4 regions of the Bradyrhizobium sp. USDA 4449 genome follow, and region 4 is predicted to be linked to each of the others. Evidence: predicted binding sites of a transcription regulator. Region 4 holds the regulator's gene; each other region holds the start of a gene.
The links. The regulator PhoB, encoded in region 4, activates phosphate uptake and scavenging genes when phosphate is short. The targets are predictions, from matches to a motif close to TGTCATNNANCTGTCAT.
Positions count from the first base shown of each region.

Region 1: the regulator PhoB is predicted to act here: its motif matches at 1,857-1,873, upstream of ACVIIW_RS28295 (glycerophosphodiester phosphodiesterase family protein).
Region 2: the regulator PhoB is predicted to act here: its motif matches at 5,808-5,824, upstream of ugpB (sn-glycerol-3-phosphate ABC transporter substrate-binding protein UgpB).
Region 3: the regulator PhoB is predicted to act here: its motif matches at 3,543-3,559, upstream of ACVIIW_RS25220 (DUF47 domain-containing protein).

Region 1 covers NZ_JBSRYD010000001.1:6,044,491-6,052,462, reverse strand. The annotation lists gene ACVIIW_RS28310 (zinc-binding dehydrogenase) at 1-534, shown strand, start outside; gene ACVIIW_RS28305 (NADPH-dependent FMN reductase) at 799-1,350, shown strand; gene ACVIIW_RS28300 (FtsB family cell division protein) at 1,459-1,776, shown strand; gene ACVIIW_RS28295 (glycerophosphodiester phosphodiesterase family protein) at 1,941-3,320, shown strand; gene pdhA (pyruvate dehydrogenase (acetyl-transferring) E1 component subunit alpha) at 3,575-4,597, shown strand; gene ACVIIW_RS28285 (pyruvate dehydrogenase complex E1 component subunit beta) at 4,626-6,008, shown strand; gene ACVIIW_RS28280 (DUF5076 domain-containing protein) at 6,012-6,314, shown strand; gene ACVIIW_RS28275 (nucleoside deaminase) at 6,347-6,769, shown strand; gene ACVIIW_RS28270 (pyruvate dehydrogenase complex dihydrolipoamide acetyltransferase) at 6,832-7,972, shown strand, end outside.
Region 2 covers NZ_JBSRYD010000001.1:2,074,013-2,081,984, reverse strand. The annotation lists gene rpsA (30S ribosomal protein S1) at 1-19, opposite strand, end outside; gene cmk ((d)CMP kinase) at 285-923, opposite strand; gene aroA (3-phosphoshikimate 1-carboxyvinyltransferase) at 920-2,257, opposite strand; gene ACVIIW_RS09935 (TIGR02300 family protein) at 2,419-2,826, shown strand; tRNA gene ACVIIW_RS09930 (tRNA-Ala) at 2,926-3,001, shown strand; gene ACVIIW_RS09925 (MarR family winged helix-turn-helix transcriptional regulator) at 3,103-3,561, opposite strand; gene ACVIIW_RS09920 (organic hydroperoxide resistance protein) at 3,719-4,144, shown strand; gene ACVIIW_RS09915 (CaiB/BaiF CoA transferase family protein) at 4,331-5,533, shown strand; gene ugpB (sn-glycerol-3-phosphate ABC transporter substrate-binding protein UgpB) at 5,878-7,194, shown strand; gene ugpA (sn-glycerol-3-phosphate ABC transporter permease UgpA) at 7,243-7,972, shown strand, end outside.
Region 3 covers NZ_JBSRYD010000001.1:5,412,428-5,420,399, reverse strand. The annotation lists gene ACVIIW_RS25235 (peptide chain release factor 3) at 1-1,359, opposite strand, end outside; gene sugE (quaternary ammonium compound efflux SMR transporter SugE) at 1,534-1,848, shown strand; gene ACVIIW_RS25225 (anion permease) at 1,841-2,845, opposite strand; gene ACVIIW_RS25220 (DUF47 domain-containing protein) at 2,858-3,502, opposite strand; partial or broken gene ACVIIW_RS25215 (branched-chain amino acid ABC transporter permease) at 3,657-4,626, opposite strand; gene ACVIIW_RS25210 (branched-chain amino acid ABC transporter permease) at 4,628-5,491, opposite strand; gene ACVIIW_RS25205 (ABC transporter substrate-binding protein) at 5,564-6,784, opposite strand; gene ACVIIW_RS25200 (ABC transporter ATP-binding protein) at 6,840-7,586, opposite strand; gene ACVIIW_RS25195 (ABC transporter ATP-binding protein) at 7,579-7,972, opposite strand, start outside.
Region 4 covers NZ_JBSRYD010000001.1:1,475,836-1,483,807, forward strand. The annotation lists gene ACVIIW_RS07035 (acetylornithine transaminase) at 1-580, opposite strand, end outside; gene ACVIIW_RS07040 (GcrA family cell cycle regulator) at 1,035-1,547, shown strand; gene phoB (phosphate regulon transcriptional regulator PhoB) at 1,651-2,358, opposite strand; gene phoU (phosphate signaling complex protein PhoU) at 2,381-3,097, opposite strand; gene pstB (phosphate ABC transporter ATP-binding protein PstB) at 3,109-3,933, opposite strand; gene pstA (phosphate ABC transporter permease PstA) at 3,930-4,775, opposite strand; gene pstC (phosphate ABC transporter permease subunit PstC) at 4,777-5,766, opposite strand; gene pstS (phosphate ABC transporter substrate-binding protein PstS) at 5,915-6,928, opposite strand; gene ACVIIW_RS07075 (ATP-binding protein) at 7,080-7,972, opposite strand, start outside.

The DNA.
Region 1 (7,972 bases), 4.6 Mb from region 4:
AACATCGTGCGCAGCCAGGAGCAGGCGGAGATACTGAAGAGGATCGGCGCGAAGCATGTCGTCGATTCCAGCAAGCCTGATTTCCTCGACGATCTCACCAATGCCTTGGTCGAGACCGGCGCCACCATCGCCTTCGATGCCATCGGCGGCGGCAAGCTCGCCGGCGACATCCTCAACTGCATGGAAGTCGCGATCAACAAGACCGCGAAGGAATACAGCCGTTACGGCTCCAGCGTGCACAAGCAGGTCTATGTCTATGGCGCGCTCGATACGCGCCCCATCGAACTGCCGCGCGGCTTCGGCATGGCCTGGGGTGTCGGCGGCTGGCTGCTCACTCCGTTCCTGCAGAAGATCGGACCCGCCGACATCGGGCGGCTGCGCCAGCGCGTCGTGAGCGAACTGAAGACGACATTTGCCAGCCACTACACCAAGGTGGTGTCGCTTCAGGAGGCGCTCGATCCCGCCAACATCGCAGTGTACGCCAAACGTGCCACCGGCGAAAAATTTCTCATCAATCCAAATAAATCGTCGTGATCTGCAGCCGCAGGTGGACGCCCGGCCATACGCCCGGCCACACATCGTTCGCGGTCGCTTCAGGCTGACAAGAAAGCCGTCATCCGTTTGCAGTGAGAGGGCCGCCGCGTGGCGGCCCGATTGTGTGGGCCGACGATCTGCTTTCGCGAAACGCAGCGTTTCCAAATCGGAGCGGTTCATGCACTTGCATCCAATGGTGCGGATCGCTTAAGTGCCGCGCGGCACTTCCCCCTCGAGGGTTCAAGGAAAACCAAGGATAATCTGATGGCCTACAACATCGTCGTGATCGCCGGCAGCCTGCGCAAGGACAGCTTCTCGCTGAAGATCGCCAACGCGCTCGCAAAGCTTGCGCCTGATTCACTCAAGCTCGAGGTCGTCACTCCCGCCGGCATCTCGTTCTTCAACCAGGACCTCGAGGGCGCGCCGCCCGCCGACTGGCTGGCCTTCCGCGAAAAGCTCCAGAAGTCCGACGGCGTCATCTTCGTCACGCCGGAATACAACCGCGCCATCCCGGGCGTGCTGAAGAATGCCATCGATGTTGCCTCGCGCCCCTATGGCAAGAGCTCATTCAACGGCAAGCCGGTCGGCATCGTCTCCAACTCGCCGGGCCCGCTCGGTGGCGTCAGCGCCGCCAAGACGCTCCAGAACATCCTGCCTGGGATCGCGGGCCCGATCATGCAGCAGCCCGAGACCTACCTGAACGCGGTCGGCGACGCCTTTGACGCCGAAGGCAACCTCACCAAGGATTCGCTGAAGGGCGTGCTCCAGGCGTACGTCGACGCTTTTGCGGCGCACGTGGCCAAACACCACGGCTGAGGCCGCTCGAGCCTGCGTCATGCCCGACAAGCCCCCGGGCATGACGATTGGCGGCGCGGGCAGGGGCAAATTAGCACTGCCTTAACCAAGCTGGCCCATCTTGCCAAAATGGTCTCCCGCGCGCGCCTCAAATCGATCCTGACCGGTCTCGCCCTCTACGCGATGGCGGCCGCGATCGTCGGCTATTTCGGCGTCAACGCCTATACCGGCAAATACGGCCTCAATGCCCGCCAGGAACTCGACCAGGAGATCATCGCGTTGACCAGCGAGCTTGCCCAGCTCAAGCGCGAGCGCGCCCGCAACGAGCAGCGCGTCTCGCTGTTGCGCACGGAAAAGATCGACCCCGACATGCTGGACGAGCGGGCCCGGTTCCAGCTCGACTACGTCAATCCGCATGATCTCGTTCGGATGATCCCGCAGAACTGAGCGCTGCGACACCAACGTCACGACGGCGCGACGAAGGTCGGCGCATTCGCTTTGTGCATTGCTTGTGTCGAATGGGCCGCCGTCATCCGTCTGTTAGAGAAATGCGACAAGACGACAGCCCCGATCGCGACGACGCGATGCCAGGCACAGACGGAGACGCGACCATGACGAACAATCCCTTGCAGCGGAAGATCCATGTCGGAGCGCGCCTCGGCGCTGTGGCGCTGGCCCTGCTTTTGCCGTCGATGGCCTTGGCGCAGGCGGCGCCTTCAGGTGCAAAACCCTTCCTGACCGTCGATGGCAAGGCACCGCTGATCCTCGGTCATCGTGGCGTGCCCGGCCTGGTGCCGGAAGAAACCGAGCCGTCGTATGACCTCGCAGCCGCGCTCGGGACCGACGCGCTCGAGGAGGATTTGCACCTCACCAAGGATTGCGTCCTGGTTGCGCGCCACAATCCATGGCTGAGCGATAACACCAACATTGCCGAAGTGGCGAAGACCAATCCGGCGGTCGCGGCGCGCAAGCGCACGGTCCCCGGTGTGCGTGTCAAGGCGCCTGCGGCTACAGGCACACCGGCCGACTACCTCGTCGATCTCACCGATCCCGCTGATCCCAAATCGGTGCTGAAGTCATTGATCGTCGATGGCGAAGATCACACCGACGACTGGTCGATCACCGACTTCACCATGGCCGAGCTGAAGCAATGGATCGGCGGTACCACTTATGATGCCGCCAACGAGCGGCCCAAGGTCTTCAACGGCAAATTCCCCGTGATCAGCTTCCAGGACATTCTGGACATCGCGAAGGCCAGGAGCAAGGAGACCGGGCGCTCCATCCTGGTCTATCCGGAAACCAAGAACCCGACCTGGAATAATGCCCAGGCCATCGCAAACGGCTGCGGCGCACCGGGCAGCCATCCGCTCGAGGATGCGCTGATCAAGATCATTGGGGATAACGGCCTCAACAGCAAGGATGCTCCGATCCTGGTCCAGAGCTTCGAGCCCGGCAGCCTGAAGTATATGCGCAGCCATGGTCTTCAGACCCGGCAGGTCCAGCTCATCGACGGTAACGGCATCGATTTCAAAACCGGCAAGGTGCTGCTCAACAACATCACCAATTCGCGTCCGTTCGACTGGACGGTTTCAGGCGACGCGCGCCTTTACGATGCGATGCTGACGCCCGAGGGGCTTGCCGAGATCAAGACCTATGCCGACGGCATCGGCCCGTGGAAGGCCTATATCGTTCCGCTCAAGGTCGCGCCGTGGAAGGATACCAATGCCGACGGCACGCCCTATAGGGGATCGACGCCGGACGCTTCGACGCAGGAGGCAACCAGCCTGATCGCCGACGCGCACAAGCTCGGCCTGTTCGTGCATGTCTTCACGTTCCGAAACGAGAAGAAATATCTGGCGGCCGATTATCACGCCGATCCGGCCCTGGAATATCTCAGATTCTTCCGTCTCGGTGTCGACGGCGTCTTCTCTGATTTCACGCCCACTGGCGTTGCCGCCCGCGCGGCGTATCAGCGCGAGTTGGGCTGGTAAATCCGGCAATACGAATCGGACATCGCGCGGGGCACGGCGCCCCGAGATATGCGTGTCCGATCTCGTTGCCTCATCTGCATGCAGAGCTTCCTTCGGCCCTGAGCAAATGTTGCCTGATCGGCACCAATTGTCTTGCAAAATTTCGGCCACATTGCAGTGCGGCATAATGAAAGTCGCGCCATGCCGCTGCGGTGCTTTCACACGCGATTGAGTTGGGTTAGAGAGGACCTAGATTTCTCTGACCCGGAATTCCCATGGCCGCACCCAAGAAAGCCGCCGCAAGCGCTGAGCACGACAAGACCAACGGCGGTTCGCCTCCGGAATTCACCAGGGAGCAGGAGTTGAAGGCGCTCCGCGACATGCTCCTCATCAGGCGCTTCGAGGAGAAGGCCGGCCAGCTTTACGGCATGGGTGCGATCGGCGGCTTCTGCCATCTCTATATTGGCCAGGAGGCCGTGGTAGTTGGTATGCAGATGGCCCTGAAAGAGGGCGATCAGGTCATCACCGGCTATCGCGATCACGGTCACATGCTCGCCACCGGCATGGAAGCCAATGGTGTGATGGCCGAGCTCACGGGACGGCGCGGCGGCTATTCCAGGGGCAAGGGCGGCTCCATGCACATGTTCAGCAAGGAGAAGCACTTCTACGGCGGCCATGGCATCGTCGGTGCGCAGGTCTCACTCGGCACCGGTCTCGCTTTCGCCAACAATTATCGCAGCAACGGCAATGTCAGCGTCACCTATTTCGGCGACGGCGCGGCAAACCAGGGCCAGGTCTATGAGAGCTTCAACATGGCGGAGCTCTGGAAGCTGCCGGTGATCTACGTCATCGAGAACAACCGCTACGCCATGGGCACCTCGGTGTCGCGCGCCTCGGCGCAGCAGGATTTCTCCAAGCGCGGTGTGTCCTTCAACATTCCGGGCAAGCAGGTGGACGGCATGGACGTCCGTGCGGTCAAGGCTGCGGGCGATGAGGCGGCGGCCTGGTGTCGCGCCGGCAAAGGCCCCTTCATCCTGGAGATGCAGACCTATCGCTACCGCGGCCACTCGATGTCCGACCCGGCCAAATACCGTACGCGCGAGGAGGTCGAGAAAGTCCGTCACGACCAGGATCCGATCGAGCAGGTGCGCAACCGCCTGCTCGCCGCCAAGGTCAGCGAGGCCGATCTCAAGGCGATCGACGCCGAGGTGCGTGACATCGTCAATGCCTCGGCTGACTTTGCCCAGCATGATCCCGAGCCGGATGCCGCCGAGCTCTGGACCGACGTTTACCGCTAAACGCGCGCAAGCTTTCCTTGGAGTCGATATGCCAATTCAAGTGCTGATGCCCGCGTTGTCGCCCACGATGGAAAAGGGCAACCTCGCCAAATGGCTTAAAAAAGAGGGTGAGACGATCAAATCCGGCGACGTCATCGCCGAGATCGAGACCGACAAGGCCACCATGGAGGTCGAGGCGACCGACGAGGGCACGCTCGGCAAGATCCTGATCCCCGAGGGCACCGCCGACGTTGCCGTGAACACGCCGATCGCGACGATCCTGGCCGACGGCGAAAGCGCGGCCGATCTTGCCAAGGCGCCCGCACCGGCTGCGAAGGCTGCCGAGTCGGCGCCGCCCGCCGCCGCCAAGGCTGAAGCGCCTGCGCCCAAGGCCGCACCCGCGCCGCAGGCCGTCGCCGAGCCCGATCCGGAAGTGCCCGCCGGCACCGAGATGATCACGCAGACCATCCGCGAAGCGCTCCGCGACGCCATGGCCGAAGAGATGCGCCGCGACCCTGATGTCTTCGTGATGGGCGAAGAGGTGGCCGAATATCAGGGCGCCTACAAGGTGACGCAAGGGCTGCTCCAGGAGTTCGGTGCGAGGCGCGTCATCGACACCCCGATCACCGAGCACGGCTTTGCCGGCGTCGGCGTCGGCGCGGCGATGACCGGCCTCAAGCCGGTGGTCGAGTTCATGACCTTCAACTTCGCCATGCAGGCGATCGACCAGATCATCAACTCCGCGGCCAAGACGCTCTACATGTCCGGCGGCCAGATGGGCTGCTCGATCGTGTTCCGCGGCCCCAACGGCGCGGCCGCGCGCGTCGCCGCCCAGCACAGCCAGGACTACTCGGCCTGGTATTCGAACGTCCCGGGGCTCAAGGTCATCGCGCCGTACTCGGCTGCCGACTACAAGGGCCTGCTCAAGGCCGCGATCCGCGATCCCAATCCGGTGATCTTCCTCGAGAACGAGATGCTCTACGGCCACACCGGCGAGGTCCCGAAGCTCGACGATTTCGTGATCCCGATCGGCAAGGCGCGCATCGTGCGCTCCGGCAGCCATGTCTCCATCATCTCGTGGTCGAACGGCATGAGCTACGCGCTGAAGGCTGCCGACGAACTCGCCAAGGATGGCATCGAGGCCGAGGTGATCGATCTGCGCACGCTGCGTCCGATGGACACGGAGACCATTGTCAACTCGGTCAAGAAAACGGGGCGTGCCGTCACGGTGGAAGAGGGCTGGGCCCAGAGCGGCGTCGGCGCCGAGATCGCCGCGCGCATCATGGAGAACGCTTTCGACTATCTGGATGCGCCGGTCGCGCGCGTCTCCGGCAAGGACGTGCCGATGCCTTATGCCGCGAACCTGGAGAAGCTCGCGCTGCCTTCGGCAGCGGAAGTGGTCGAGGCCGCCAAAGCCGTCTGCTACAGGTAGGCCATGGCGGGCCCGAAGGAGCAGCCATTGCCGCCCGACGTCATCGCCCGCGACGATGCGGTCGAGATCCTGCGCGTGTTCGTGCTGGACGGCGGGCTGTCGATGGCGTTTCAGCGCGCCTTCGAGGAGCCCGACATGTGGGGCCTCCTGCTCGTCGATCTCGCCCGCCACGCCGCACGCGCCTATGCGCGCGAGAGCGATTACACCGAACAGGATGCGCTCGGCCGAATCCTCGACATGTTCCAGGCGGAGATCGAGCGTCCCACTGACACCGGCACCACGACGCCGCGGGGCAAGGGACACTGACCGTGGCAGTCGCAGCCCACCATTACGATTTGATGCTGGAAGCGATCCGCGAAGCGGAGGCCTCGATCGCGCAGGGCGGCCTGCCGATCGGCGCCGTGTTGACGCGCGACAACAAGGTCATCGCGCGCGGTCACAACAATCGCGTGCAGGAAAACAATCCGATCCTTCATGGCGAGATGAGCTGCCTGCGCGAAGCCGGCGCGATCTCGTTCCATGACACCGTCATGTACACCACGCTGTCGCCATGCTCGATGTGTGCCGGCGCGCTCGCTTTGTTCAAGGTCAAGCTCGTGGTGATCGGGGAATCCGTCACCTTCGAGGGATCCAAGGACATCCTCGACAAGTTCGGGATTCCCTGGATCGATCTTGCCGACGATCGCTCCATCACCATGATGAAGAATTGGCGTTCCATCCCTGCCAATGAGCGCCTGTGGCAAGGCGACATCGGCAACTAAACCTGGTCTGTTCGTCCTCGCTTCCGGGGACGACGTTTTGAGAAGTTCTTCGTGAGGTCAGCATGCCTATCAACATCCTGATGCCCGCTCTTTCGCCGACGATGGAGAAGGGCAACCTCGCCAAGTGGCTGAAGAAGGAAGGCGACAAGGTCAAGTCAGGCGATGTCATCGCCGAGATCGAGACCGACAAGGCTACCATGGAGGTCGAGGCGATCGACGAAGGCACGCTTGCCAAGATTTTGGTGCCCGAAGGCACGCAGGACGTGCCGGTCAACGACATCATCGCGGTGCTCGCCGCCGAGGGTGAGGATGTCAAGGCCGCTGGCGCCGCCAAGCCCAGCGCTGCCGCCGCGGCTCCGAAGGCCGCTGAAGCTCCCGCAGCTGCGCCTGCGCCTGCCGCCGCGCCCAAAGCTGCACCGGCACCTGCTGCCCCTGCGCCGCAGGCTGCTGCACCTGCCGCACAGGGCAACGGTCACGCCGGCCGTGTGTTCTCATCGCCGCTGGCGCGCCGTCTCGCCAAGGAAGCCGGCATCGATGTCTCGATGGTCACAGGCACCGGCCCGCACGGCCGCGTCGTTGCGCGCGACGTCGAGCAGGCCAAGTCGGGCAAGGGGCTCAAGGCGCCCGCCGCGGCACCGTCCGCTGGCGCGCCCTCGATCGCGCCGACCATGTCGGACAAGCAGATCCTGTCGCTGTTCGAGCCCGGCTCTTACGACGTCGTCCCGCATGACGGCATGCGCCGCACGATTGCCCAACGTTTGACCGCGTCGATCCAGAATGTCCCGCACTTCTATCTCACCATCGACTGCGACATCGGCAAGCTGCTCGCCGCCCGCGAGGAGATCAATGCGGCTGCTCCCAAGGACAAGGAGAAGAAGCCGCTCTACAAGATCTCGGTCAACGACTTCGTCATCAAGGCGATGGCGGTGGCGCTGCAGAAGATCCCGAACTGCAACGTCAGCTGGACCGAGTCAGGCATGGTCAAGCACCATCACTCCGACGTCGGCGTTGCCGTGGCGATGCCGGGCGGCCTGATCACACCGATCATCCGCAAGGCCGAGACCAAGACGCTCTCGACCATCTCCAACGAGATGAAGGATTTTGCCGCACGCGCGCGCTCCCGCAAATTGAAGCCCGAGGAATACCAGGGCGGCACCACCGCGGTCTCCAATCTCGGCATGTTCGGCATCAAGGACTTCACGG
Region 2 (7,972 bases), 600 kb from region 4:
CAGCGGAAGTCGAAGCCATTTGTTCTCCAGTTGCGGATGTCTTGCCGGCCGTTGGGTTCATGGGCGTATCGCGCGCGCAGTGTCGGAAGGTCCGCAAGACCTTCGAGCGACCGCTCGCTGCTCGATCTTGCGACCGAAACAGCGGAAGCGGGCCGGCTGGGCCCGCACGTTCGATACGTTGAAATCTGTCGTCCGGAACCTGGATCGCGTCGGCCCCAAACAGGGACCGAGAGTATCGACCTTAAAGAGCGGGAGCGGGCACTTCCTCCAATGACGGCAGCGGCTTAACCCCGCAACCGGCCCGCTCGGACGGCCTCGATAATGTCGATGGCGGCCCGGACGCCGCCTTCTATATCCAGTTGGGAGTTATCTAGCAAGTAAGCATCCGCGGCCGGCTTCAAAGGCGCTATCGGCCGATTCTTGTCCCGTTCGTCGCGCTGAATGATGTCGGCGAGCACGGCCGCCTCATCCGCCTCCTCACCCCGCGCCTTGGCCTCCATGGTGCGGCGGCGGGCACGCACCTTGGGATCGGCCACGACGAAGATCTTCACGTCGGCATGGGGACAGATCACCGTTCCAATGTCCCGGCCATCAAGCACGGCGCCCGGCGGATCGGCGGCGAATTGCCGCTGGAAATTGAGCAGGACCTCGCGGACCCTTGGGATCGCCGAGACGATCGAAGCGCCCTCGCCGGCTGCTTGCGTCTTCAGCGCGGGATTGCCGAATTTTTCCGGGTCGAGTTCCAGCGCAGCCGCGACCGCCGCCGCCTCGTCCCGGAGATCCCGGCCGGACTGCATCAATTCGTACGCGACGGCGCGATAGATGACGCCGGTATCGAGATGACGATAGCCGTAATGATGGGCCAGGCGCTTGCCGAGCGTGCCCTTGCCCGAGGCCGCGGGTCCGTCGATGGCGATGATCATGAGAACTCGGCCCCAAGCGAACGCATCATCGGAATGAAATCCGGGAAGCTGGTGGCGATGAAGGCGGTGTCGTCGACCGTCACCGGCTGGTCGGAGGCGCAGCCCATCACCAGCGCGGACATCGCGATGCGATGGTCCATATGCGTGGCGACGGTGCCGCCACCAGGCACATGGCCGCGGCCTTCGACGATCAGATCGTCGCCGGAGATCGTCACCTTCACACCATTGACGCGAAGCATGTCGGCGGTGGCTTCGAGACGATCGGATTCCTTGACGCGCAGCTCCTGCAGGCCGCGCATGATGGTCGTGCCTTCGGCAAAGGACGCCGCAACGGCCAGCACCAGATATTCGTCGATCATCGACGGCGCGCGCTCCGGCGGCACGTCGACGCCGCGCAGCTTCGAGGCGCGCACGCGCAAGCGCGCCATCGGCTCGCCGGCGTCGCCACGCACTTCGCTTTCCTCGATGGAGGCGCCCATTTCACGCAGCGTCGTGAAAAGGCCGGTCCGCAACGGATTGGTCATGACGTCTGAGAGGACGACATCTGAGCCTTCGACGATCAGCGCCGCGACGATGGGAAATGCCGCAGATGAGGGATCAGCCGGCACGATGACGGTGGCGCCATGCAGCTCGGGCTGACCCGCGAGCGTGATGCGCCGCCCGTGCTGGCCTTCCCGGACCGAGGTGATGTCAGCGCCAAAATGTTTCAGCATCAGTTCGGTGTGGTCGCGGCTGGCCTCGCTCTCGATCACGGTCGTGGTGCCCGGCGCGGCGAGGCCCGCCAGCAGCACCGCCGACTTGATCTGGGCCGAGGCAACCGGGGTCTTGTAGCTGATCGGCAACGGATCGCGCGCGCCCTGCACGGTCAGCGGCAGCCGGCCGCCCTCGCCGCCGGACACGACCCTGGCGCCCATCTTCTCGAGCGGATCGAGGATCCGGCGCATCGGTCGGCTGCGCAGCGAGGCATCGCCGTCGAACACGGCCGAGATCGGGCAGCCGGCGACGGCGCCCATGACCAACCGGCAGCCGGTGCCCGAATTGCCGAAATCCAGCGCTGCCTTGGGCTGGGCAAAGCCGCCGACACCGACACCCTGGACCCTCCAGGCGAAATCGCCGGTGCGCTCGACCTTGGCGCCGAGGGCCTGCATGGATTTGGCGGTGTTGAGGACGTCCTCGCCCTCGAGCAGGCCGGTAATCCGGGTCTCGCCGACCGCGAGCGCGCCCAGGATCAGGGCACGGTGGGAGATCGACTTGTCCCCGGGCACCCGTACTTTTCCGGTCAGGGGACCGCTTGAGCGCGATTTGAGCGGCGCCAGCTTGTCGGAATGGGTCAAGATTGTGTCCTTGGATACGCCTGATAGCGGCTGCGGGCAGGTACCACATGCCCTCCCCGCCGTCACGAGCATGTCTTTCTCTCGTAATGCGCTATTGACAGCGGGCCGCCAACTAGCCAAGTGAAGCACCGCTTTTCAGACATTCCCAGGATTCCTCTGCCGTGGCCAAGTCCGAACTCGGAACCAAACGTATTTGCCCGACCACGGGCAAGAAGTTCTACGACCTGAACAAGAATCCGGTGATCTCGCCCTATACCGGCGAGGTGGTGCCGATCGCGCCCCTTGCGCCCGCCCGCGCCGGACGCGGCGCCGAGGCCCGCCACGCAGCCGCCGCGGACGCCACGCCGGAGCCGGCCGAGGTCGAAGAGGTCTCGCTCGAGGAGGCCGATGCCGAGGAGAACACCGGCAAGGTGAAGGCTGTCGTCCCCGAATCCGAGGACGATATCGAGGTCGACGATACGCTCGACGACGACGATGACGATGATTCGACCTTCATTGCCGACGAAGAAGAGGGCGATGAGGACGTGACCGACATCATTGGTGACGTCGGAGGTGATGAAGAGACTTGAGATCAGCCCTGATCTGTGAAAAAGGGTGCACCGCGCGAGTCGCTTGGACGGCTCGACGGCCGGGACGGATCCCCCCAGGATCGTCCCATCTGGACTAAAGGGGCCATAGCTCAGCTGGGAGAGCGCTTGCATGGCATGCAAGAGGTCGGCGGTTCGATCCCGCCTGGCTCCACCACGCTTCGCCCTTCGGGGTTACGCGTGGCGCAGCCACGAGGAGCCTGAAGGGCGAAGACGGGCTGTTTCAGCTTCTATTTTCCTTGCGGCTCTGCTAGCCCCCTACGCCCCAATCACCGCATTCAACCGGTCCCTTAAGGCCACAATCTCGTCCTTCATCGCGACCAGTTCCGACACCGAGCAATCCGACGCCGCCAGGATCGACTGCGGCACGCTGCGCGCCTTGTCTTTCAGCGCATGGCCTTGCGGAGTCAGCGCGATGAGCACCTGACGCTCGTCCTCGCTGCTTCGCGTTCGCTTGACCAGATGGGCTGCTTCCAGCCGCTTCAAGAGCGGCGTCAGCGTGCCGGAATCCAGAAACAGCTTTTCACCGATGTCCTTGAGCGGGACGTCATCGCGCTCCCACAGCACCAGCATCACCAGATATTGCGGATAGGTCAGTCCGAGGCGGTCGAGCAGCGGCTTGTAGACGCGATTGAAGGCATGCGCGGCCGAATAGACCGCGAAGCAGATCTGGTTGTCGAGGCGTTGCGGATCGAGGGTCGATGATTTCCGGGCCATGCAGAATCTCGCGAGACTGACCCGCATTGTGGGGCCGGGCCGGCGGACATTCAATTGCAAACAATTAAATGTGAGGCATGCGAATATCGATTGCGCACAATCTAATTGTTTGCAATATACATCGCACGCCAACCCGAACATCCCAAGGAAGACGAAAATGTCCGTGAACGTGCTCTACAAGACCAGCGCAAAAGCCACCGGCGGCCGCGACGGCCATGCCGCGACCCTCGATGGCGCACTCGACGTCAAGCTCACCACGCCGAAGGAGCTCGGCGGTGGCGGCGGCGCCGGCAACAATCCCGAGCAGCTGTTTGCGGCCGGCTATGCCGCCTGCTTCATCGGCGCGATGAAGTTCGTGTCGTCGCAGGGTGGCCCGAAGGTTCCCGCCGACGCCTCCGTGACCTCGACCGTCGGCATCGGCCCGCGCTCGGCCGGCGGCTTCGGCCTGGACATCGATCTGGCCGTCTCGCTGCCGGGCCTGTCCCGCGCGGACGCCGAGGCGCTGGTCGAGAAGGCGCATCAGGTGTGCCCGTATTCCAACGCGACGCGCGGCAATGTCGACGTCCGCCTGACGGTCGTCTGATCCGACGGTGGAATGGCTGGCCCGGGATCCCCGCGCGAGGTCCCTTGGGCCGGCCGCTTCCGCCCGTTTTTGCCGTGCCGCGGGATGCGGCGCGCGCGTGCATATCCCCCTCCGCAGCGAGGCATTGCTGGGGCGCACGAACCTCGCTAGGCCTGTGGCCAACATCGACACAGGGGATGTGAAGGCATGACTGAAGCCGTTTTGGGCGCAATGAGCGGACTGCGCGTCGTCGATCTCACGCGCGTGCTCGGCGGCCCCTACTGCACCCAGATCCTCGCCGACCATGGCGCCGACGTCATCAAGGTCGAGCCGCCCGCAGGCGACGAGGTGCGCGACTGGGGCCCTCCCTTCCACGAGGAGGACGCCGCTTATTTCGTCGGCATTAACAGAAACAAGCGCTCGATCGGCCTCGACCTCGCCTCCGAAGGTGGCCGCGTCGTGCTGCTCAGGATGCTGGAGACGGCCGACGTCCTGATCGAGAATTTCAAGCCGGGCACGCTGGAGAAATGGGGCATCGGCAACGATGTGCTCAGCCAGAAATTCCCGCGCCTCGTGCATTGCCGGATCTGCGGCTTCGGCGCCGACGGCCCGCGCGGCGGCAATCCCGGCTATGATGCCATCATCCAGGCCATGACCGGCATGATCGCCGCCACCGGCTCGCAAGAGAGCGGCCCGATGCGGATCGGCGTGCCCTTGGTCGACATCACCACCGGGCTCTATGCCGCAATCGGCATCCTGATGGCGCTGTCGGAGCGGCAGCGCTCGGGCAAGGGCCAGTTCCTGGAGACGACGCTGTACGAAACGGGCCTTGCCATCATGCATCCGCACACCGCGAATTATTTCATGCATGGCAAGCCGCCCTCGCTCACGGGCAACGAGCATCCCAACCTCGTGCCTTACGCGATCTTCCCGACCAAGACCGACGACATCTTCATCGGCGTCGGCAATGACGGCACGTTCCGCAAGCTCTGTAAGGAGATCGGCAAGGTGGAGCTCGGCACCGATCCGCGCTTCGCCCGCAACAAGGACCGCATCGCCAATCGCGAGGCGCTGCGCGCCGAGCTTGCCGCCGTGTTCAGCCAGCACGAGGCCGAGCCGCTGTGCAATCGCCTGCTCGCGGCCGGCCTGCCCGCGGGTCCCGTGCAGAGGATCGACCAGGCGTTGACCAACCCGCACACGATCGCGCGCGGCGATGTCATCGAGAAGGACTGGTACAAGGGCGTGGCTTCGCCGATCCGGCTCGATCGCAGCAAGCCGAGCCTGCGCCGCCTGCCGCCGAAATTCAGCGAGCACGCCCGGGAGGTGCTGGCCGAGTTCGGCTACTCAAAGGCAGAGATCGGCGCGATGGTCGAGAAGGGCACGGTCTGCGGGTCCGAGCGCAAGCGCTGAGTGGTGCGCTCCCTCTCCCGCGCGCGGGAGAGGGTCTCGCCGCAGCGGGACATTCCCTTGAGGAGAAAGCCCTCACCCGGCGCTTCGCACCGACCTCTCCCGCAAGCGGGAGAGGTTTTCGAGCTGCTCGATTTCGACTCACGTCATCCAATGCCGCAGTGCGGCGCATGCACGCATGTGCACTGCGAACGGAGGAGGCTGCCCAACCGCCTCTTCGCCTATTTGATGGCTTCCCTTCTGCAGCGCTTGCCGCTTTCGTTTCGGCCGCTTACACAGTCATGTGAACGTCATGTGGCGCTGCTAGCGCAAGCGCTTCTTTTTGACGCCTGAGGGAGGTTTTCTAGATGGCTCTTCGACATTTTGGAGCGGCTGCCGCATTTGCAGTCACGGTTGGCATGGGCGTCTCGCCGGCGCTTGCCGTCACTGAAATCCAGTGGTGGCACGCCATGACCGGCGCGAACAACGACGTCATCGTCAAGCTCGCCAACGACTTCAATGCATCGCAGAGCGACTACAAGGTCATCCCGACGTACAAGGGCAGCTACCCTGATACGATGAACGCCGGCATCGCGGCATTCCGCGCGGGCAACGCCCCGCACATCATGCAGGTGTTCGAAGTCGGCACCGCGACCATGATGGCTGCGACCGGTGCAGTGAAGCCGGTCTACAAGCTGATGGCCGACGCCGGCGAGAAATTCGATCCCAAGATCTACCTGCCGGCGATCACCGGCTACTACTCGACCTCGAAGGGCGAGATGCTGTCATTCCCCTTCAACTCGTCGTCGACAGTCATGTGGGTCAACCTGGACGAACTCAAGAAGGCCAATGTCGAGATCCCGAAGACCTGGCCTGAAACCTTCGAGGCGGCCAAGAAGCTGCACGACAACGGCCATCCGACCTGCGGGTTCTCGAACGCGTGGGTCACCTGGGTCAATCTCGAGCAGCTGTCGGCCTGGCACAACGTGCCGCTCGCCAGCAAGGCCAATGGCCTTGACGGCTTCGACACCGTGCTGAAGTTCAACGGGCCGGTCCAGATCAGGCATCTGGAGAAACTGATCGAGCTGCAGAAGGACAAGACCTATGACTATGCCGGGCGCACCAACACCGGCGAAGGCCGCTTCACCTCCGGCGAGTGCCCGATCTTCCTGAGCTCCTCGTCCTTGTTCGCCAACATCAAGGCGCAGGCCAAGTTCAACTTCACGGCCGCGCCGATGCCCTATTATCCCGACGTCAAGGACGCACCGCAGAACTCGATCATCGGCGGCGCTTCGCTCTGGATCATGGGCGGCAAATCGGCCGACGAATACAAGGGCGTGGCGAAATTCCTGACCTTCCTGTCGGACACCGATCGCCAGGTCTGGATACACAAGGCCTCGGGCTATCTCCCGATCACCAAGGCGGCCTATGAGAAGGCCAAGGCCGAAGGTTTCTACAAGGACCAGCCCTATCTCGAGACGCCGCTGCTCGAGCTGACCAACAAGGAGCCGACCGAGAACTCCCGCGGCCTGCGGCTCGGCAACATGGCGCAGCTTCGCGATGTCTGGGCGGAAGAGATCGAGCAGGCGCTCGCCGGCAAGAAGACCGCCAAGCAGGCGCTGGATGCCGCCGTCGAGCGCGGCAACACGATGCTGCGCCAGTTCGAAAAGACCGCCGTCAAGTGAGGCGATGAGTGGCGGGCCGGGACGCCGGCCTGCCACTCGGCTCAGATCATGCAAAAGCAAGCCATTTTCAAATCAAAGCTATTGCCCTACGTGCTGGTTGCCCCGCAACTCGCCGTCGTCCTGATTTTCTTCTATTGGCCGGCGCTGCAAGCGGTAATGCAGTCCTTCCTGCTGCAGGATGCCTTCGGTCTATCAACGAGCTTCGTCTGGTTCGATAATTACATCGAGCTGTTCAAGGACCCCGCCTATTTCGAGTCCATCGTCCGGACCTTCTTCTTCTCGTTCGCGATCGCGGTGTCGTCGCTGTCGTTTGCGCTGCTGCTCGCCGTCATGGCGGACAAGCCGCTGCGCGGCGTGATGCTCTACCGCACGCTGCTCATCTGGCCCTACGCGGTGGCGCCGCCGGTCGTCGGCGTGCTCTGGATCTTCATGCTGCATCCCTCGCTCGGCGTGATCTCGCGTTATCTGCGCGCCGCCGGGATTGACTGGAATCCGCTCCTCGACGGCAATCAGGCTGCGGCGCTGATCATCGTCGCCGCGGCCTGGAAGCAGATCTCCTATAATTTCCTGTTCTTCCTCGCCGGGCTGCAGGCCATCCCGAAGAGCGTGTTCGAGGCCGCCGCAATCGACGGTGCGCGCCCGATGCGGCGGTTCTGGACCGTGACATTTCCGCTGCTGTCGCCAACCATCTTCTTCCTGCTCGTCGTCAACATCGTCTACGCCTTCTTCGACACCTTCGGCATCATCGACACCATGACCCGCGGCGGCCCCGGCACGT
Region 3 (7,972 bases), 3.9 Mb from region 4:
GTCGAGCTGCAGCGCGCCGACCACGCCGACCAGCGCCGGTGCACCATCACGCGGACGGAACACCTGCACGACGCCCTCTTCCGACATCTGCTGAAGCGCTTCCTTCAGCTTCTTCGCCTTCATCGCGTCGGTCAGACGGACACGGCGGACGATTTCAGGCGCGAAGCTCGGCACGCCGACGAAGTTGAAATCTTCGCCGTCGGTGAGCGTATCCCCGATCCGGAGCGTGCCGTGGTTGGGAATGCCGACGACGTCGCCGGCAAAGGCCTCGTCCGCCACCGAACGGTCCTGAGCAAAGAAGAATTGCGGGCTCGACAGCGGCATGCTCTTGCCTGTGCGTACCAGCTTCGCCTTCATGCCGCGGCTGAGCTTGCCGGAGCAGAGCCGCGCGAACGCAATGCGGTCGCGATGGTTCGGGTCCATGTTGGCCTGGATCTTGAACACGAAGGCGCTCATGCGCGGATCGGTCGCTTCGACTTTGCGCTGGTCGCTGTCCTGGGCGCGGGGCTCGGGAGCGAACTTGCCGAGGCCTTCCAGGAGGTCGCCGACGCCGAAATTGCGAAGCGCGCTGCCGAAATAGACCGGCGTCAGATGGCCCTCGCGGAACGCGTCGAGCTCGAACGGCTTTGAAGCTTCCGTGACGAGCTCGAGCTCGTCCTTCACCGCGGAGACATCGAGGTTCGCATTCAGCTTGGCAAGTTCGGCGATCTCGATCTGTTGCGCAGCGCCGGTCTTCGCGCCGCCGCCTTCGAGCAGGCGCACGCCGCCGTTGACGACGTCGTAGGTCCCGAGGAAGTCGCGCCCGCGGCCGACCGGCCATGTCATTGGCGTGGTGTCGAGCGCCAGCGTCTTCTCGATCTCGTCGAGCAGCTCGAACACGTCGCGGCTCTCGCGATCCATCTTGTTGATGAACGTGATGATCGGAATGTCGCGGAGACGACAGACCTCGAACAGTTTGCGTGTCCGCGCCTCGATGCCCTTGGCTGCGTCGATCACCATCACGGCGGAATCGACCGCGGTCAGCGTGCGATAGGTGTCTTCCGAAAAGTCCTCGTGGCCCGGCGTGTCCAGCAGGTTGAAGACCAGGCCTTCGAACTCGAAGGTCATGACCGAGGTCACGACCGAGATGCCGCGCTCGCGCTCGATCTTCATCCAGTCCGAGCGCGTGTTACGCCGCTCGCCCTTGGCCTTGACCTGGCCGGCCAGGTTGATGGCGCCGCCGAACAGCAGCAGTTTTTCGGTCAGCGTGGTCTTGCCGGCGTCCGGGTGCGAGATGATCGCAAAAGTGCGTCGGCGCGCCACTTCGGTGGCAAGCGAGGAACGGGCCGTCGAGTCGGCTGTGGCGGCAATGTCGGACATGGCGGGAGCGTTTGGCAGGGAAAATGAGCCCAATCAAGCCTCATGTGGTGATTGCGGAGCGCTTCGGCCAGCCCCATATCGGCCTTTGACCAAACAGGCCTTGGGGGAGGACGGCCGCCCTGCTCGTCAGCATTGGCCTAGCGGGGACGACCCTGCCTTAAATGGAGGGTCGCCATGGCCTGGACTATCCTTTTCGTCGCTGGTCTTCTCGAGATCACCTGGGCGATCGGCCTGAAATATACCGAGGGTTTTACCAGACTCGTGCCCTCCGTCGTCACGCTCGCGGCCATGGCCGGCAGCGTCATCCTGCTCGGTTCAGCTCTCAAGTCGCTGCCCGTCGGAACCGCCTATGCGGTCTGGACCGGGATCGGCGCGGTCGGCACTGCGACGCTCGGTATCTTCCTTCTCGGCGAGCCCGCCACGGCGCTCCGCCTTGCCAGCATCGGGCTGATCGTGGCCGGCATCGTCGGGCTGAAACTCGTCACTTGAAGATCTGGACCGCCCACCAGCTCAGTGCCGCGACGATGGCCGAGGCCGGGATCGTGATGATCCAGGCATAGACGATCGAACTCGCCACGTTCCAGCGCACCGCCGAGACGCGGCGGGCCGCGCCGACGCCGACGATGGCGCCCGTGATGGTGTGCGTGGTCGAGACGGGAACCCCGAGGAAGGTCGCCATGAACAGGGTCGCGGCACCGCCGGTCTCGGCGCAGAAGCCCTGCATCGGGGTGAGCTTGGTGATGCGCAGGCCCATGGTGCGGACGATGCGCCAGCCACCCATCAGCGTGCCCAGCGCCATTGCGGCCTGGCAGGACAGCACGACCCAGAACGGCACGGTGAATTCGCCGCCGAGATGGCCCTGCGAATAGAGCAGCACGGCGATGATGCCCATCGTCTTCTGTGCGTCGTTGCCGCCGTGGCCGAGCGAGTAGAGCGAAGCGGAGGCGAATTGCAGAATGCGGAAGGCACGGTCGACGGCGAACGGCGTCGAGCGCACCGAGGCCCATGACACGATTGCGACCAGCATCATTGCGAGCAGGAAACCGACCAGCGGCGACAGCACGATCGCCAGCACCGCCTTGGTCAAGCCGCTCCACACCGCGGCATGAATTCCAGCCTTCGCCATGCCACCTCCGACGAGGCCGCCGATCAGCGCGTGCGACGAGGAAGACGGAATGCCCAGCGCCCAGGTCACGAGATTCCAGACGATGGCGCCGAGGAGCGCCGCGAAGATCACCTGGGCGTCCACAATCGCGGGATCGATGATGCCGGTGCCGATGGTCTGGGCAACGTGCAGGCCGAACACCATGAAGGCGACGAAATTGAAGAACGCGGCCCAGATCACCGCGAATTGCGGCCGCAGCACGCGAGTCGAGACGATGGTCGCGATCGAATTGGCGGCGTCGTGCAGACCGTTCAGGAAGTCGAACAGCAACGCGACGGCGATCAGTCCGACCAGGACAGGAACACCCAACGCAGCATCCACGGCGGCCCTGCCCTATACTTGCTCGATGACGATGCTGTTGATCTCGTTCGCGACGTCGTCGAAGCGATCGGCCACCTTTTCGAGGTGGTCGTAGATCTCGACGCCGACGATGAAATCCATCGCCCTGCCGTCGCGATGCTTGAGGAAAAGCTCCTTCAGCCCGATGTCATGGAGATCGTCGACGCGGCCCTCCAGCTTGGTCAGCTCTTCCGTGATCGCAGTCAGCATCGCGACGTTCGGTCCGATCGATTGCATCAGCGGCAGCGCACGTCCCACCAGATTGGCGCATTCGATCAGCAACTCGCCGATCTCCCGCATCGGCGGCTCGAAGCTGCGGACCTCGAACAGCATCACGGCCTTGGCGGTCTGCTGCATCTGGTCGATCGCATCGTCCATCGAGGTGATGAGGTTCTTGATGTCACCGCGGTCGAACGGCGTGATGAAGGTGCGCCGCACCGCCGTCAGCACCTCTCGGGTCACATTGTCCGCGTCGTTCTCGAACTGGCTGACACGCTGACAATAGACCGGCGTCTCCTCGCCGCCTTTCAGCATGCCCTGGAGCGCGATTGCACCCTGGATCACGGTCTGGGCGTGGCGGTCGAACAGGTCGAAGAACCGTTCTTCCTTCGGGAGGAAAGCGCGAAACCATCGCATCATGGGACTGGTCTACCGGTTGGAATGGCCCGGCCGAACGGGCCGACACAAAACCGTCATAGACCATTTTTGCCCTGCGCGCGTGTCATCTCACGCCTGCAGAGCAGGATCATCCACCGCTTTAAAGTGATGGCAAAATCGACATAACATCAATAGGTTAGAGCGACCGCCGGAAGTAATGTGCGACTTCACCGACCACACCACGGCGGAAGGTGAGCACGCAGACCACGAAGACCGAGCCCTGGATCACCGTGACCCAACTCCCGAGGCCGGAGAGATATTGCTGCATGGCGACGATGACAAAGGCGCCGAAGACCGGGCCGAACACGGTGCCGAGACCACCCACCAGCGTCATCAAAACGATTTGCCCTGACATCGACACTTCAACATCGGTCAACGAAGCATTTTGCGCGACAAACACCTTCAAGGCGCCGGCAAACCCCGCCAGAGTTCCTGACAGGATATAGGCAATCAGCTTGTACTGATCGGTCTTGTAACCCAGCGAAATCGCGCGCTGCTCGTTTTCGCGGATCGACTTCAGCACCTCACCGAACGGCGAGTTGATGGTGCGAAAGATCAAGAGGAAGCCGAACAGAAAACCGGCAAGCACGGTGTAGTAAAGCACCGTCGGATCGCTGAGGTCGAATATTCCGAACAGATGGCCCTGCGGAATACCCTGAATGCCGTCCTCGCCATGGGTAAACGGCACCTGCACATAGATGAAATACAATAGCTGCGAGAGCGCCAACGTGATCATCGCGAAATAAATGCCCTGGCGCCGGATTGCGACGACGCCGGTGATGACGGCAAGCCCGGCGGCGGCGGCGGTACCGGCCAGAATGCCAAGCTCGGGCGGGGACTCCCCAGACCTTCAGCGCATGACCCGAGACGTAACCCGCGGTACCCAGAAACATCGCGTGGCCGAACGACAGCAAGCCACCATAGCCGATCAACAAGTTGAAGGCGCAGGCCAGCAACGCGAAGCATAGCGCCTGCATGACAAAGAACGGATAGATCTTTGTGAACGGCACGGATGCAAGCAGCACCGCCATCACCGCGAAGACGATCATCTCGTCGCGCAATGCGCGTGGGGTCCCCGGCAGAGTGTCGTCAGTTGCTACGGTCATATCAGGCCGCCCTTCCCGTCAATCCCGTTGGCTTCACCAGCAGCACCAGCACCATCAGCACGAACACGACTGTATTGGAGGCCTCTGGATAGAAATACTTGGTCAGCCCTTCAATCACACCCAGTGCGAAGCCCGTGATGATCGAGCCCATGATCGAGCCCATGCCGCCAATCACCACGACCGCAAACACGACGATGATGACGTTTTCGCCCATCAGCGGCCGGACCTGATTGATCGGCGCCGACAGCACGCCGGCGAGCGCGGCAAGGCCAACGCCGAGCCCATAGGTCAGCGTGATCATCCTGGGAACGTTGATGCCGAAAGCTCGCACCAGCGTCGGGTTTTCAGTCGCGGCCCGGAGATAAGCACCGAGCCGCGTGCGCTCGATCAAATACCAGGTCGCAAAGCAAACCACGAGCGAGAACACGACCACCCAGCCGCGATAAATCGGCAGATACATGAATCCCAAATTCACCCCGCCCTTCAGTACATCGGGGATCGAATACGGCAAACCGGAAGAGCCGAAATAATTCTGGAACACACCCTGAATGATCAGCGCCAGACCGAAGGTCAGAAGCAGCCCGTAGAGGTGATCGAGGCCTGCGAGCCATTGCAGCATGGTCCGCTCCAGGATCATCCCGAAGATGCCGACGATGATCGGCGCCAGCAGCAGCGCCCACCAGTAACTGACGCCGCCGAGGTTCAGCAGGAAATAGGCGACGAACGCACCCATCATGTAGAGCGCGCCATGAGCGAAGTTGATGATGTTGAGCATGCCGAAGATCACGGCGAGCCCGAGACTGAGCAGCGCGTAGAACGAGCCGTTGATCAGTCCCACCAGTAGCTGTGCGTAGAGAGCCTGCATCGATCCAGCACCCAGTCCCTTCGGCGTTTCCAAACTAGTGCCCGCCGGTGACATGCCGGCGGGCGGTTGGCCTCACTTCTTAAGCAGCGCGCACTTGCTCTCGGAGAGCGGCGTGAAGGCCTGGTCGCCCGGCACCGTGCCGACGAGCTTGTAGAAGTCCCACGGTCCCGTGGATTCCGAGGGCTTCTTCACCTCGAACAGATAGGCATTGTGGATGGTGCGGCCGTTGGGCTCGATCTCGCCCTTGCCGAACAGATCGTCCTCGGTCGGCATCGATTTCATCTTCTCGACGACCTTGATGCCGTCATGGGGATTGCCGCCGAGCGCATCGAGCGCCTTGAGATAATGGCGCACGCCCGCATAAACGCCGGCCTGTACCATGGTCGGGGGCGCACTGTTCTTCATCTTGCCGGCAAAACGTTTCGAGAAGGCGCGGGTCTGATCGTTCATGTCCCAGTAGAAGGTCTCGGTGAAGTTCAGGCCCTGCGCGGTTTCCAGGCCGATCGCCTTGATGTCGGTGAGGAACAGCAGCAGCGCCGCGAGCTTCTGGCCGCCCTTGACGATGCCGAATTCGGCCGCCTGCTTGATTGTGTTGGTGGTGTCGCCGCCAGCATTGGCAAGGCCGATGATCTTGGCCTTGGAAGCCTGTGCCTGGAGCAGGAAGGACGAGAAATCAGGCGTATTCAGCGGATGCTTCACGCCGCCGACGACCTTGCCGCCATTGGCGGTGATGACGGCCGTGGTATCGCGCTCGAGCGCCGCACCGAAGGCATAGTCCGCGGTCAGGAAGAACCAGGTGTCACCGCCAGCCTTGACCAGCGCCTGGCCGGTGGTGTGGGCCAGCATGTAGGTGTCGTAGGTCCAGTGCACGGTATTGGGCGAGCATTGCGCGTTGGTGAGGTCCGAGGTCGCCGCGCCCGAATTGATGTAGACGCCGTTCTTTTCCTTGACGACGTTGTTCACGGCGAGCGCCACGCCCGAATTCGGCACGTCGACGATGACGTCGACCTTGTCGACGTCGAACCACTGCCGCGCGATCGCGGTGCCGATGTCGGGCTTGTTCTGGTGATCACCCGAGATGATGTCGATCTTCCAGCCCTTCGCGGCGAGGCCGGAATCCTCGACCGCCATTTGGGCGGCGAGCGTTGAGCCGGGTCCGCCGAGGTCGGCATAGAGGCCGGACTGATCGGACAGCGCCCCGATCTTGACCGTCTTGTCTTGTGCCAAGGCGACGCCAGCGCAGGTCACGGCCAACGCCGTACCAAGCAACAACGATGCAATCGACTTTTTCATGCCACTTCCCTTGTGAAATTCTCTTCGCCGTCTCTCTAGGCCGTCACGGGCCGTCCTAGACGCCGAGATAGGTGTGGAGCTTGTCCATGTTGGCGGCAAGCTCCGCGTTGGAAAATCCATCAATGATCTTGCCGTGCTCGACGACGTAATAGCGATCGGCGACGGTGGATGCGAAACGGAAATTCTGCTCGACCAGCAGGATGGTAAAGCCCTCCTTCTTGAGCCGCGCAATGGTGTGACCGATCTGCTGAATGATAACAGGCGCAAGGCCTTCGGTCGGCTCGTCTAGCATCAGGAAGCTGGCACCGGTGCGCAGGATGCGCGCGATCGCGAGCATCTGCTGCTCGCCGCCGGACAGCTTGGTGCCCTGGCTGCTGAGCCGCTCCTTCAGATTCGGAAACAGGTCGAAGATCTGTTCGAGCGGCAATCCGCCCGGGCGCACCACCGGCGGCAACAGGAGATTCTCCCGCACGTCGAGACTGGAGAAAATTCCCCGCTCCTCCGGACAGAACGCGATGCCCATGCGGGCGATCTTGTCCGAGGTCGCGCGCATGATCTCCTGATCGTTGAATTTGATCGACCCGGCACGCTTGCCGATGATGCCCATGATCGACTTGAGCGTGGTCGTCTTCCCCGCACCGTTGCGCCCCAGCAGGGTGACGACCTCGCCAGCGTTCACGTCGAAATTGATCCCGTGCAGGATGTGGGACTCGCCGTACCAGGCCTCGAGGTTGCGGACCTGAAGGATGTTGCCGCCGATTGCGGCCTTTGCCGGAGCCTCGGCCATCGCAGTTTCAGGCATGACCGGCTCCCAGATAGGCTTCCTTGACGCGCTCGTCCTTGGTGAGATCGGCGTAGTTGCCTTGCGCGAGCACCTGCCCGCGCGTCAGCACGGTGATGATGTCGGAGAGATTGGCGACAACGCTCAAATTGTGCTCCACCATCAGGATGGTGTACTTCGCCGAGATGCGCTTGATCAGCGCTGCGATCTTGTCGATGTCCTCGTGACCCATGCCGGCCATCGGCTCGTCCAGCAGCATCATCTCCGGATCGAGCGCCAGCGTCGTTGCGATCTCCAGCGCGCGCTTGCGCCCATAGGGCATCTCGACCGCAGGCGTATTGGCAAACTCGCTCAGGCCGACATCGTTCAGCAATTCCAGCGCGCGATTGTTGAAACGGTTGAGCACC
Region 4 (7,972 bases):
GCACGCCGCCCTCACCCTGGATCGGCTCGATCAGGATGCCGGCGGTGTGTGGCCCGATCGCCTTCTTCACGGCCTCGATGTCGCCATGCGGCACCTGGTCGAAACCGTCCATCGGCGGCCCGAAGCCTTCGAGATATTTTGCCGATCCGGTCGCGGCCAGCGTCGCCAGCGTGCGGCCATGGAAAGCGCCTTCGAAGGTGACGATGCGATAGCGCTCGGGATGGCCCTTGGAGAAGTGATGATGGCGGACCAGCTTGATCACGCCCTCCAGCGCCTCGGCGCCGGAATTACAGAAGAACACGAAGTCGGCAAAACTCTCGTTGCACAGACGCGCGGCGAGCTTCTCGCCATCCGGGCTCTGGAACAGGTTCGACATGTGCCAGAGCTTGGTGGCCTGCTCCTGCAGCGCCTTGACCAGCGCGGGATGGGCATGTCCGAGCGCATTCACGGCGACGCCCGAGGTGAAATCGAGATACCGATCGCCATTGGTTGCGATCAACCAAACGCCTTCACCGCGCTCAAAACCGAGATCGGCCCTGGCGAAAACGGGGAGCAAATGCGGCGCTGCGCTGTTAGTCATGACGGCCACTTGAATGTTGCGGACGGTGTGGGCGTGCATTGCGCAACGCACCATTGACCAGCCTGAAAACGAAACGTGCCGCCTTTTAAGGGCGGCACGCGTCACCATTTTAGGCCTGGTGAAACGGGTGTCAATGCCGCCCGAACGCCTCGCGACATGCTGAATCCGTAGTCTTGCGGTGGCGATTTTGCGGGATATTCGCCACGGAACATGTGGAAGCGAGTCGCCGGACTCTTGCGCGTGAGTCACGCCATATTGTAGCGTTCGGCTTGTCAGATACGACATCTCGTGCAGCGGTTCTGATCCCAAAAGTCCTCTTGTACCGGCGTAAACGTTCGGGCGTCTGATTGCGCCCGGCGAGCCTTAAGGGATTCTGGCGGCACGGGTTTTTCGAAGCTTACGCATTCGTCGTGCGGCCCCGCAGATGGCGGCGCGCGGTGAAGGAAAGGGTGCCATGACCGTTTTGACCTGGTCCGACGATCGCGTCGAACAGCTGAAAAAGCTCTGGGAGGCCGGACTTTCGGCCAGCCAGATTGCCGCTGAGCTTGGGAATGTCACCCGCAACGCCGTGATCGGCAAGGTGCACAGGCTCGGCCTGTCCGGCCGCGCCAAGAGCCCGTCTTCGGCAGCTCCCCGGCCGCGCAAGGCGCGTCCCGCGCAGCACATGATGCGCGTGAGCCGCCCGATCTCGCGGGGCAACACCGCACTCGCCCAGGCCTTCGAGGTCGAGGTCGAGGCTGAACCTGTGACCTTCGACAACGTGGTGCCGATGAGCCAGCGGCTGTCGCTGCTCGAATTGAACGAGGCCACCTGCCACTGGCCGGTCGGCGATCCCTCGAGCGCGGACTTCTTCTTCTGCGGCGGCAAGGCGCTCTCCGGCCTGCCCTATTGCGCCCAGCACTCGCGGGTCGCGTATCAGCCGGCGGCCGATCGTCGCCGCGCGCCGGCGAAGCCGGGTCCGCGCTGAGCATGGCTCCAGACGACAGCGTCCCGGTACCTGCCGCGGCGATCGAGACATAAAAAAGCGCGCCCCAGGGCGCGCTTTTTATTTTGCTTGCTTGTCACCGTGCTCAGGCCTGCTCGGCCTTCGCGAAGCGGTCGTCGAGCGCGTAGCCGGCGCCACGGACGGTGCGGATCGGGTCCTGCTCGCGGCCGAGATTGAGGAGCTTGCGCAGGCGGCCGATATGCACGTCGACGGTCCGCTCGTCGATATAGATGTCGCGGCCCCAGACGCTGTCGAGCAGCTGCTCGCGCGAGAACACGCGGCCGGGATGCTCCAGGAAGAACTCCAGCAGGCGATATTCGGTCGGGCCGAGGTCGATCGGCCGGCCCGAGCGCGCCACGCGACGCTTTTCGCGGTCGAGCTCGATGTCGCCGAAAGCCAGCACGGTTGCGAGCCGCTCGGGGCTTGCACGCCGCAGCAGTCCTTTCACCCGCGCCAACAGCTCAGGCACGGAGAACGGCTTGACGATGTAATCGTCGGCGCCGGTGGCGAGGCCGCGCACCCGCTCGCTCTCCTCGCCGCGCGCGGTGAGCATGATGATCGGCAGCTGCTTGGTGTCGGACCGCGTCCGCAACCGGCGGCACAGCTCGATACCGGACAGGCCCGGCAGCATCCAGTCGAGCACGATCAGATCGGGAATGTGCTCCTTGAGACGGGTGTCGGCGTCGTCGCCGCGCATCACCGTCTCGACGTCATAACCGTCGCCTTCGAGATTGTAGCGAAGCAGCTCGGTAAGAGCTTCTTCGTCTTCAACCACCATAATGCGTGCGCCCATGGGGTCGTCGCTCCTTGAGGATTCAGGTGTTGGGGACGGTGGTTGCGAAGGTCGTCATGTCGCCCTTCGGTCGCTTGTCGGTGATGGCCTGGCCTTCGATCATGTAGAACACGGTCTCGGCAATGTTGGTGGCGTGGTCGCCGATCCGCTCGATGTTCTTGGCGCAGAACATCAGATGGATGCAGAACGAGATGTTGCGCGGATCCTCCATCATGTAGGTGAGGAGCTCGCGGAACAGCGAGGTGCAGATGGCGTCGACCTCCTCGTCGCCCTTCCACACCACCATCGCCGCCGGCAGATCATGCGCGGCATAGGCATCCAGCACCGACTTGACCTGTTGCTGCACGAGGTCGGTCATGTGCTCGAGGCCACGGAACAGCTTGAGCGGATGGAAATCCGTCTCAAGCGCCGCGACGCGTTTGCCCATGTTCTTGGCGAGGTCGCCGATCCGCTCGAGATCGGTCGCGACGCGCATGGCGCCGACGATCTCGCGCAGATCGATCGCCATCGGCTGGCGGCGGGCGATGGTGAGCACGGCGTGCTCCTCGATCCGCCTTTGAAGCGCGTCGATCTCGGCGTCGGTGATGACCACGCGCTGGCCGAGCGCGACGTCGCGACGGATCAGCGCGTCGACGGAATCGACGATCATCCGCTCGGCGAGGCCGCCCATTTCTGCGACCGACCGGGTGAGCTCCTGGAGGTCGGTATCGAAAGCCTTTGCGGTATGTTCAGAACCCATGTCCTGTCTCCTCAGCCGAACCGGCCGGTAATGTAATCCTGCGTGCGCCGGTCGGTCGGCGACGTGAAGATCTTGCTGGTGTCGTCGAACTCGATCAACTCGCCGAGATACATGAAGGCGGTCTTGTCGGAGACGCGCGCCGCCTGCTGCATGTTGTGGGTGACGATCGCGATCGTGTAATTCTCGGACAGTTCCTGGATCAGCTCCTCGACCTTGGCGGTCGAGATCGGGTCGAGCGCCGAGCAGGGCTCGTCGAACAGGATCACCTCGGGCCGCACGGCGACGGTGCGCGCGATGCAGAGACGCTGCTGCTGGCCGCCGGAGAGCGAGAGGCCGGATGCATTGAGCTTGTCCTTGACCTCGTTCCACAGCGCGCCGCCGCGCAGCGCCTTCTCGACGCGGTCGTCCATCTCGGACTTCGGGATCTTCTCGTAGAGACGGATGCCGAAGGCGATGTTCTCGTAGATCGTCATCGGAAACGGCGTCGGCTTCTGGAACACCATGCCGACGCGCGCGCGCAACAGATTGAGGTCCAGCCCGGGATCGAGGATGTTGGTCTGGTCGAGCATCAGCTGGCCGGTGACGCGCTGGCCGGGATAGAGGTCGTACATCCGGTTGAAGATGCGCAGCAGGGTCGACTTGCCGCAGCCCGACGGGCCGATGAAGGCCGTGACGCGGTTGGTGCCGAGCGCCAGATTGATGTTCTTCAGCGCGTGGTGCTCGCCGTAATAGAAGTTGAGATTGCGCACCGTCACCTTCGCCGGAGCTTCGGGCAGCGGCTGCTGGGCATGCGGGAGCCCGCCGGAGGCGCTCATCGATACGGAAAGGTCACTCATTTTGCGGTCCTCTCGGCGCCAAGAATGCGCGCGCCAATGTTCAGGGCAAGCACGGTCAACGTAATCAGCAGCGCACCGCTCCAGGCGAGTTGCTTCCAATAGGCATAGGGGCTCTGGACGAAGTTGTTGATCGTCACGGGCAGGTTCGCCATCGTCTTGTTCAGGCCGAGGCTGAAGAACTGGTTCGACAGCGCGGTGAAGAGCAATGGCGCGGTCTCGCCGGCGACACGGGCGGTCGCGAGCAGCACGCCGGTAATGAGACCCGAGCGGGCCGCGCGATAGGCGATCCGCTTGATCACCAGCGAGCGCGGCAGGCCGAGCGCCGAGGCCGCTTCGCGCAGCGCGTTCGGCACCAGCAGCAGCATGTCCTCGGTCGTACGCAGCACCACCGGGATCACGATGACGGCCAAAGCGAGCGAGCCTGCGATCGCCGAGAAGCCGCGCATCGGCACCACCACGGCGCCATAGATGAACAGGCCGATGATGATCGAGGGCGCCGACAGCAGGATGTCGTTGATGAAGCGGATCACCGAGGTCAGCTTGTCGTTGCGACCGTACTCGGCGAGATAGGTGCCGGCGAACAGGCCGAGCGGCGCGCCGATGCCGACGCCGATCACGGTCATGATCAGCGAACCCACGATGGCGTTGCGCAGGCCGCCTTCGGTCGAGCCCGGCGGCGGCGTGTCGGCGACGAACAGTTCGAGGTTGAGGCCCGCCAACCCGTTGTAAAGCAGCGTCATCAGGATCAGCGCGAGCCAGGTCACGCCGAAGGCGGCGGCGGCGATGCAGAGCGTGCGGACGATGATGTCCTTGCGGCGGCGGCGTGCATAAATCCGGTTCATGTTACTTCCCCGCCTTCCTTTCCAGACGCAGCAGCATCAGCCGGGCGCCCGCGAGCACGAAGAACGTCAGCACGAACAGCAGCAGGCCGAGCAGGATCAGGCCGGACTGGTGCAGCCCGTCGCTCTCGGCGAATTCGGAGGCGATCGCCGCCGAGATCGTCGTGCCCGGCGCGAAGATCGACGACGAGATGCGGAACGAGTTGCCGATGATGAAGGTGACCGCCATGGTCTCGCCGAGCGCGCGGCCCAGCGCCAGCATGACGCCGCCGATGATGCCGACGCGGGTATAGGGAATTACCACGCTGCGCACCACTTCCCAGGTGGTGCAGCCGACGCCATAGGCAGCTTCCTTCAGCACCGGAGGCACCGTCTTGAACACGTCCACCGAGATCGATGTGATGAATGGCAGCACCATGATCGCGAGGATCAGCGCGGCGTTGAACAGGCTGAGATAGGACGGCGGACCTGCGAAGATCGCGCCGAGCACGGGGACGCCATCGAAGATCTTGATCATGAAGGGCTGGAAGGTGTTGGCCAGGAACGGGCCCAGCACGAAGAAGCCCCACATGCCGTAGATGATCGAGGGAATGCCGGCGAGCAGCTCGATCGCCATGCCGATCGGCCGGCGCAGCCATTGCGGGCAGAGCTCGGTCAGGAAGATCGCAATGCCGAGACCGACCGGAATGGCGATCAGCATCGCTATGAAGGAGGTGACGAGCGTGCCGTACATCGGTCCGAGCGCGCCGAGCACGGGCGGATCCGCCGAGGGCGCCCAGCGCTGCGTCCACAGGAACGCGAAGCCGTACTCCTTCATCGCCGGGACGGCGCCGATGATCAGCGAAACGATGATGCCGCCGAGAATGAGAAGCACCGAAATCGCGCTGAGCCGCGTAATCCAGTAGAAGGTGACATCGCCGAGCTTGAACGCGCTCAAAGCCTTGGCGCGATCGTATGGTCCGGCGTCGTCGATTACATCGCTCTGAACGGCCATTTCTGCCACGCCGATCCCCTGTGCCAAGTCATATACGCTTTTGATGGTCTCGTGCCCCGGACTCGGCACGAGGCCTATCCGGGGCAGAAAAGTCGTCACGTCGGCAATGCGGCCGCAGGAGGCCGCACTGCCTCCGAGAGCAAAGAGCTTAGCTCTTGATGTCGGCTGACCAGGTCTTCTCGATCAGCTTCACGACGTTCTCGGGCATCGGGATGTAGTCGAGTTCCTCCGCAGACTTCGCACCCTTTTCAAAGGCGAACTGGAAGAACTTCAGCGCTTCCTGCGACGCGGCCTTGTCGGTCGCTTCCTTGTGCATCAGCACGAAGGTCGTCGCGACGATCGGCCAGGACTTGTCGCCAGGCTGGTCGGTGAGGATCAGGTAGTACCCCGGAGCGCTGGTCCAGTCGGCGTTGGACGCGGCAGCCTGGAACGACTCGTTGGTCGGGTCGACGGTCTTGCCGGCCTTGTTGACCATCTTGGTGTAGGTCAGCTTGTTCTGCTTGGCATAGGCGTATTCGACATAACCGATCGAGTTCCTGGTCTGGGCAATGTTTCCGGCAACGCCCTCGTTGCCCTTGGCGCCGACGCCAACGGGCCACTCGACGGCGGTGCCTTCACCGACCTTGCTCTTCCAGTCGGCGCTGGCCTTGGAGAGGTAGTTGGTGAAGTTGAAGGTGGTACCCGAACCATCCGCGCGGTGAACGACCGAGATCGCTTCCGACGGCAGCTTGGCACCCGGGTTCAGCTTCTTGATCGCAGCGTCGTCCCACTTGGTGATCTTGCCGACGAAGATGTCGGCGAGGGTGGCGCCGTCGAGCACGAGATCGCCGGCCTTCACGCCTTCAACGTTCACGACCGGAACGATACCGCCCATGACCATCGGCCACTGAGCGAAGCCGTCCTTCTGGAGCTGATCCGCCTTCAAGGGAGCGTCGGTCGCGCCGAAGGTCACGGTCTTGGCCTGGATCTGCTTGATGCCGGCGCCAGAACCGATCGACTGGTAGTTCACGCCATTGCCCGTGTCCTTCTTGTAGGCATCAGCCCATTTGGAGAGGACGGGGAAAATGAAGGTCGAGCCGGCACCGGTGATGTCGGCGGCGAAGGCCGTCGTCGTCGTTGCGGCGACCAAGCCGGCAGCGACGATCGTTTTGATGAATTTCATGCTGGTCTCCATACAGGGGAGCGAAGCGCCCATCAGCGCCCGATCGCGCTCCCCGCGCCGCCCCTTTAGGAGCGGTCGGCTGAGCTTTTACGAAGCTTTCATGACAGTCGGATGACACCATCAAGCAATTGAAATCGCTCGATTTTCTTGTCTAGACGAAAGTCTTGGCCTGGGGAAAACAGGCGGTGAAAGTGGCGCCCTGTTTGGGCACACTTTCGATCAAGAGACGGCCGCGGTGACGATTTAGAATGTGTTTCACCAGGGATAGTCCCAGTCCTGTTCCGCCCTGCAAGCGGCTGTCGCCGACATCGACCCGATAGAACCGCTCGGTCAGGCGCGGCAGGTGCTCGGGCGCGATGCCGGGGCCGAAGTCGCGGACCGTGACCCGGATTTCCTGCGTTCCATCGGTGCCCGAGGGAGCGGTCAGCGACACGATGACGCGCCCGCCGGAGGCGCCGTATTTGAGCGCGTTCTCGATCAGATTCTCGAACAGGCGGAGCAGCTCCTCCCGGTCGCCGGCGATCATGACCGGGGTCTCAGGCAGATGGGTCTCGACCTCGACCTGACGTTCCCGCGCCAGCGGCTCGAGCCCATCGGCGACCTGGAAGATGATCGGCAGCAGATCGACCAGGGTGTCGGGCCGCACATGGGCCGACAGCTCCACCCGCGACAGCGACAAGAGATCGTCGATGAGGCGCGCCATGCGGGTCGCCTGATTGTGCATGATACCGAGGAAGCGCTCGCGCGCCTTGGGATCGTCCTTGGCCTGGCCCTGCAGCGTATCGATGAAGCCGGACAGCGCCGCGAGCGGCGTGCGCAATTCGTGGCTGGCATTGGCGACGAAGTCGGCCCGCATCTCCTCGACCCGGCGCAACGGCGTCTGGTCGTGGAACGTCATCAGCATGCACTTGTCGGCGCCGCCGAAATTTGTCGGCACCGGCACCGGGGTGATGATCAGCTCCATCCAGCGATCGACGGGCACGTGGTCGAGATAGGTCGCGCGCCGCGGCTCGGTGGTCGCAATGGATTCGCGCAGCGCGGTGA